2 regions of the Streptomyces thioluteus genome follow, and region 2 is predicted to be linked to the other one. Evidence: riboswitches for the same ligand, from Rfam matches in the RefSeq annotation. Region 2 holds a riboswitch; the other holds the start of a gene.

Region 1 (3,400 bases), on a different contig from region 2:
CCGCGTAGACCGCGGCGTCGTCGAGGATCTCCTCGATGCGCAGCAGCTGGTTGTACTTGGCCACGCGCTCGGAGCGGGCCGGCGCACCGGTCTTGATCTGGCCGCAGTTGGTGGCGACGGCCAGGTCGGCGATGGTGACGTCCTCGGTCTCGCCGGAGCGGTGGGACATCATGCACTTGTAGCCGTTGCGCTGGGCCAGCTCGACGGCGTCGAGGGTCTCGGTCAGCGAGCCGATCTGGTTGACCTTGACCAGCAGGGCGTTGGCGGCGCCGTCCTCGATGCCCCTGGCGAGGCGCTCGGGGTTGGTGACGAACAGGTCGTCACCGACGAGCTGGACCTTGTCGCCGAGGCGCTCGGTGATGGTCTGCCAGCCGTCCCAGTCGTCCTCGAACAGCGGGTCCTCGATGGAGACCAGCGGGTACGCGGCGACGAGCTCGGCGTAGTAGTCGGTCATCTCGGCCGCGGTGCGGTCCTGGCCCTCGAACTTGTAGACGCCGTCCTTGAAGAACTCGGAGGCGGCGACGTCCAGCGCCAGCGCGATGTCCTGGCCGGGGGTGTAGCCGGCCTGCTTGATGGCCTCGAGGATGAGGTCGAGGGCCTCGCGGTTGGAGCCGAGGTTCGGGGCGAAGCCGCCCTCGTCGCCCAGGCCGGTGGACAGGCCCTTGGCCTTCAGCACGGCCTTGAGGGTGTGGTAGACCTCGGTGCCCCAGCGCAGCGCCTCGGAGAACGACTCGGCGCCGATCGGCGCGATCATGAACTCCTGGATGTCCACGTTGGAGTCGGCGTGCGAGCCGCCGTTGAGGATGTTCATCATCGGAACGGGCAGCAGGTGCGCGTTCGGGCCGCCGAGGTAGCGGAAGAGCGGCAGGTCGGACGCCTCGGAGGCGGCGTGCGCGACGGCCAGGGAGACGCCCAGGATGGCGTTGGCGCCGAGCGAGCCCTTGTTGTCGGTGGCGTCCAGGTCGAACATCGCCTGGTCGATCAGGCGCTGCTCGGTGGCGTCGTAGCCGACGAGCTCCGGGCCGATCTGCTCGATGACGGCCAGCACGGCCTTCTCGACGCCCTTGCCCAGGTAACGGTTCTTGTCCCCGTCGCGGAGCTCGATGGCCTCGAAGGCACCGGTGGAGGCGCCGGACGGCACGGCGGCACGGCCGGTGGAGCCGTCGTCGAGGCCGACCTCGACCTCGACCGTGGGGTTGCCTCGCGAGTCGAGGATCTCGCGAGCTACGACGACGTCGATGGACGGCACGAGGGTCTCCTTCGTGTGTGTCTGGAGTTCTGGGACACGAGCCTAACGGGCCCCGGAGGGTCCGCCCGCCCGCGGACCGCCGCCCGGCCGGAAAAATGGCACAAACGCCGAGATCACGGGATGAATGGGCTGGATGTTCGCCCAGCGGTGAACGGTGGGGGGAACCGCGTTCAGGAACGGCGGAGCCCCGCTCCGATGCGGCTCGGGGGAGTGGGCGCATCGGAACGGGGCGGTTCGCCAGAGGTGGCCGGGTCAGCTGAGGTGCAGCTTCTGGCCGGGGAAGATGAGATCGGCGCTCTCGACGATGTCCTTGTTGCGGTCGAAGAGCTTCTCCCAGCCGCCCTTGACCTTCTTGGCCTCGGCGATCTTGGCGAGGGTGTCGCCCTCCTTGACCTGGTACTCACCGTCGCCCATCTTGACCGTCTTCGGAGCGGCGTGCTTGGGGGCGGCCGGCTTGGCGGCCGGGGCCTCCTCGTCGCTCTGCTGCGGAGCGGCGTGCCGCGGCGCGGCCTGGCGCTCGCTGCGGTCGGCGTGCGTCTTGGTGGAGACGCTGCGCTCGCCGGTGGACTTCTGCGTGGACTTGGCGGACGAGCCGGTGTCCACGTCGGCCTTCGGGCCGCCGGAGGTCAGGCCGCCGTCACCGGCACAGCCCCAGGCGCCGGGGCCCTGCATGGCGAGGAGCTTCTCGGCGACCTGGATCTGCTGGCCCTTGGTGGCGAGGTCGGCACGCGGGGCGTAGGCGGTGCCGCCCGCGGCGGCCCAGGAGGACTGCGAGAACTGCAGGCCGCCGTAGTAGCCGTTGCCGGTGTTGATGGACCAGTTGCCGCCGGACTCGCACTGGGCGACGCGGTCCCAGGTCTCCACGGAAGCGGCGTGGGCGGAGGTCGCGGCCATCAGCGGGGCGGCGACTGCGGCGCCGGTGACACCCGCGAGCGTGGCGATGCGGATGGCCTTGTTCGGACGACGGTGCTTGCCCTTGGGACATGACTCGGTTTCCTCACCGGCGCCTACGAGGTGAGCTGTCGGGTTCGGGCGTGAGTTGCCCGGCCGGGCGGCTTGCGCGCACCCGGCTTCACCCCTAGCCGCTGCGGCACCCCCGGTCACTGACCGGCGGACCGTCGCGGCGACTTACCTTGGTTCCCCCGCTCCTGCCTACGGCGCTTGCGCGACGACTCCCCCGGCCGCCGGCAGGATTCGGCGTGACGACCGTGGTGCTCGCGGTGGCGAGCGGTGACGACGTTAAGCACAGGCGGCCTACGGGTTCAAACCCCCCTTTTCGGCCACCGGCTGGAACCCATACCCTGGGGAACTTGACGTTTCCGCAGGTGGGAGACGGTTCTTCGGCTCCTGACGGGCCGTATCCGAGCCGACGTCAACGAGACCCATGTCTCACTTTCGTTCGGAACGGACATTCGACCCGAACTGCCCTCCTACTTCTTCAGTTCGAGCTGCTGGCCTGGGTGAATGAGATTCGGATCGGAACCGACGACCTTTTTGTTGTCGTGGTAGATCCGGTGCCAGCCGCCCGGGACGGAGTGCTCCTGCGCGATGGCTGACAGGTTGTCACCGGGGCGCACGGTGTAGTCCTCGGCACGCGGCCCGTTCCCGCGCGCTTCCGCACCACCGCGCGAGGGGCGCTCCGCGTCCGAACGCGGCGGTTGCGCGCGGTGCTTGCCCGTCCCCGCTCCGGCGTCCGCGCCGGGAGCGGTGTCCGCGTCCGCGCCACGGTCCGCGCCCGGGCTCCTGTCGGCGCCGGACGTGCCGTCGGGCGCCGGCGAGTGCGGCGTGCGGGACGGCTCGGTGGAGCGGTCGGCGGAACGGGAGGGCGCGGGGTCGCTCTTCGGCGCGTCCCGGGTCTTCCCGGGGCTCTTCGCGGGCGCGTGCGCGTCCGTCGTGCCGCGTGCGTCGTCCTCGGCCTTGCGGTCGCCCTCGGCCTTGCGGTCGCCCTCGGTCTTCCGGGCGCCGTCGGTCCTCCCGGCGTCGTCGGCCTTCCGGGCGTCGTCCTCGGCCGGCTTGCGGTGCTTGCCCTGGGAGCCTTCGCTTCCGGAAGAGCCGTCCGACGGCGCGCCGTTGGGCGCGGACCGGTCCGACGACCGGTCGTCGTGCTCCCGCGCCCCGGACGACGGCTTGTGCTCCGGCTCCGGAGTGGAG
Region 2 (3,400 bases):
ACCGTGTGCCGGGGCGGGCCGGGCCCGCAACCGATCATCCGTCAGGGCGCGCGGCCGGGTGGGGGTGACTCCCTCCGCCGTGACGTGCGGTTTTCCTCCTCCGACGCGGAATGTCGACAAATGCCCTCCATGCGACCGAAAGGGTTCCGCGCGGGGGAGAATCGCGGGGTGTCCAAGAAGAGCATCACTCCCGCCTCCCCCTGCCCGTGCGGCCTGTCCGCCTCGTACGCCGACTGTTGCGGCGCCTTCCATGCGGGTCGGTCCTCCGCGCCGACCGCCGAGCGGTTGATGCGCTCGCGCTACAGCGCCTTCGCGGTCGGGGACGCGGCGTATCTGCTGCGAACGTGGCACTCCTCCACCCGTCCGGCGGTGCTGGACCTGGACGACCAGGTGCGGTGGACGGGGCTGGAGATCCTGGCGGCGTCGGGCGGTACGGCGTTCCACCAGGAGGGGACGGTGGAGTTCCGGGCGCACTGCCGAGTGGGGGGTGCGGAGGACTCCCAGCATGAGCTGAGCCGGTTCGTGCGGGAGGGTGGGAAGTGGGTGTATGTGGACGGGATGTGAGCGACGGTTTTCCGCCGGGGGGGGTGTGCCCGGACCCGCCCTTTCAACCATTTCTCCCGGGGCAAGCCCCGGACCCGACACCACGCTCCGAGTGGTGGGGCGGGGCTGCGCCCCGGGCCGCAACGCGCCTTCGGCGCGTCGGTCCTCAAACGCCGGACGGGCTGGACGGTGCGCCCCGGCCGGCCGGCGTTGAGGACGGCGCCCGGAGGGCGGGCACTTCGGGGGTCGGAGGCCCAGCCCTGCTCCGGGGTGCAGGGCGGAACCCTGCGGGGTGCAGGGGGCGAAGCCCCGGTGGCGCGCAGGGCGAAGCCCTGGTCAGGACCTCGGGGCATGCCTCAGCCCGGGCCCCAAGGGGCGCTGCCCCTGGTGGGGTGCGGCTCCCGGTGAGGGTGCGGCCCGGTGGGGCCGCGGCCCCGGGGTGAGGGCGCGGCCCCCGGTGGGAGGCGGCCCACAACATGGGTGCGGCCCCCAGCAGGTGTGCAGCCCGGGTGGGGATGCACCCCCGGTTGGGCACGCAGCCCCCAGCGGGGTGCGGGGGCGGAGCCCCGCCCCGCCGCGTGGAGCGCGGCCCCCGTGCGCGGCGGCGCGTGCCGCGAGGTGGCGCAGGGGCGCAGCCCCTGCGGAAACGGAGAAAGGGCGGGACCGGGGCAGAAACTCACACCCCCGTGAACGCCACGCGTCAGCGCACGCGGCCGTACCACACACTGTTCGTCCAGATCTTCTCCAGACGGACCTTCTTGCCCGTGCCGGGCGCGTGCCAGATCTTGCCGCCACCCGCGTAGATGCCCACGTGGTAGACGTTGCTGTCCGGAGTGGAAGAAGACCAGGTCGCCCGTGGTGCGCGAGCCGCGCGAGATGTGGCGGGTCGCGTTGTACTGGTCCGCCGCGATGCGCGGCAGCTTCTTGCCGGCCCCCTTCTTGAAGGATACTGCGTCAGGCCGAGCAGTCGAAGCGGTTGGGGCCGTGGCGCCCCACTGGTACCAGGAGCCCTTCTTCGAGGCCGCGACCTTGACGGCCTTGGCACCCGCGACGTGGGCCGCCTGCGCCTCGCCGGCGAGGCCGGGGAGCAGGACGGAGGCCGCGACAGTCGCGGCGGTGAGGGCCGTGCGGTACCGGCCCGGGAGATGAGCGCGGTATTCGAGTGCAGCGCAGACATGCCGATAAGCCCTTCGTCATCCGCCTGCGAAAGATGACCTGTCGGGTTCGGGCTGACAAAGTTGCCCGCCACCATGTGGCTTCACCCCTAGAACCACCGCCTTCGTGGTTCGTCCTGCCTGGGTCTCCCGCTCCTGCCGATCCGCGAATCAGTTCCGCACCCGGAGCGGCGGCAGGACTCGCGTCCGCCCGGGTCGCCCGCCTCTTTGACGGGTTTCTTGGTTGTTGCGGTGCAGATCCTGCACCATCCCGCCACCGAAAACCGGTGCCGAAAGGGGGTTCTGTGAGGTTCTTCACGCGTCGCGCGGTGACTTCCGTCCCGCTACGTCCCGTTTCGGGGTGCCGTCAGCAGGGCTTGCGCCAGGCGTTCAGGCCCAGCTCTTCTGCATGGAGGAGAGCCCCAGTTCCTTCGCCTCGCCGCAGAACTCACGGGGCGCCATCTCGTACTCGACATGGAAGACGGCCTTCCCCTTCGCCACGAAGGGCTTGAGCTTCTCGCACTCGCCGTACTGCGCGCACTGTTCGTTGACGGCGAAGTCGAAGTCGCCGACGAGCTCGGGGATCTGGTCGAGGTCGTTCTTGAGGCCGACGGCATGCCCCGCTCATGGGCGAGGGAGGCGATCATGCGGTTGAACGCCAACTGGTGGGCGGCGGTGAGCGGAAAGCCCGTCTTGTTGCGGAACCCTTCGGTCAGATCGGGCTCGACCGCGTCGAACCCCTTCTCGCGGCACATGTCGAAACGTTCCGCCATGATGGGCCGGAGGACGTCGAGGCGCCGGATGTCGAGCCACTTCTCGCCCTTCCAGCCCTCGTTCTTCGCGCCCAGCACGGACTCCGGGAACTTCCCCTGGTCCGGCCGCCAGTCCTCGTACGCGCCGGCGTTGATGTAGCAGATCACCTTGCGCTTCTTCGCGTGCAGCTTCGCCACGGTCGCCGCATCGTTCTCGAAGCCGTCGATGTCGTAGACGGGAACGTCGACGGAGGTGTCCACGGCGCCGTCCAGCTGCCACTGCCAGCGCGTACCGGGCTTCGGCTGCCAGCGCGCACCACCGGGACGCGGGTGCGCCGAGGGCGAACTCGTCTCCCACCGAGGGGTCGTCGGAGTCGGAGGGTGACGTCGTCGTCCCCGCGCAGCCGTCGCGATCAGCAGCACGGCCGTCGCGAAGGCCGCGCCCCCCAGCCGTCTCAAGGTGCGGTCTGCCATGGATTCTCTCCCTTTCCCGGCACGGCGCAGTGCACCGCGGCACCCCGCCTGCCGGCCGTACGTGCCACCAGTCCGGCCCGTTCCTGGGCACACCGTAGACCAAGTGGCAGAAGCGCGAGGGGAGATGGTCGGCCGTCCAGTCGGGCACCCGCGCGGTGCGGTACGCCTCCCCAGGACCCCTCGAAGGTCACGAGCAGGTCGGCGACCTCGGCGTACCCGGGGTCCGGGTGGGTGCCGGGGTTGAGCACGACGGTCCGCGCGCCCAACGCCCGGGACACCAGGGCGAGTCGGCGGTAGCGGGGCAGCAACAGGGCCTCCGTGGCGGCCCGGTCGTAGAAGACGCCGTCGACGTCGTACCACCGCCGGTGCCGGCGCAGGTCGGCGACGGCCGAGCGGAACGGGCGGGCGCCCGTAGGCGGTGTCCACGTACCCCAGCACGGGCACGCCCGCCCCCGCGCAGCCGTGCCGCGACGGCGC

The links. A riboswitch is a leader RNA that binds a small molecule or an ion and turns the genes downstream of it on or off. The one in region 2 is predicted to bind cyclic di-AMP.
Region 1: linked by a shared signal. The riboswitch ahead of ABD794_RS01550 (transglycosylase family protein) and the one ahead of ABD794_RS01610 (C40 family peptidase) in region 2 are both predicted to bind cyclic di-AMP.

The regions. Positions count from the first base shown of each region.
Region 1 covers NZ_BAAAXZ010000013.1:13,188-16,587, forward strand. The annotation lists gene eno (phosphopyruvate hydratase) at 1-1,249, opposite strand, end outside; gene ABD794_RS01550 (transglycosylase family protein) at 1,502-2,197, opposite strand; cyclic di-AMP (ydaO/yuaA leader) riboswitch at 2,239-2,385, opposite strand; gene ABD794_RS01555 (transglycosylase family protein) at 2,680-3,400, opposite strand, start outside.
Region 2 covers NZ_BAAAXZ010000014.1:5,385-8,784, reverse strand. The annotation lists gene ABD794_RS01615 (YchJ family protein) at 130-564, shown strand; partial or broken gene ABD794_RS01610 (C40 family peptidase) at 1,244-1,720, opposite strand; cyclic di-AMP (ydaO/yuaA leader) riboswitch at 1,727-1,876, opposite strand; partial or broken gene ABD794_RS01605 (endo alpha-1,4 polygalactosaminidase) at 2,065-2,923, opposite strand; gene ABD794_RS01600 (spherulation-specific family 4 protein) at 2,905-3,400, opposite strand, start outside.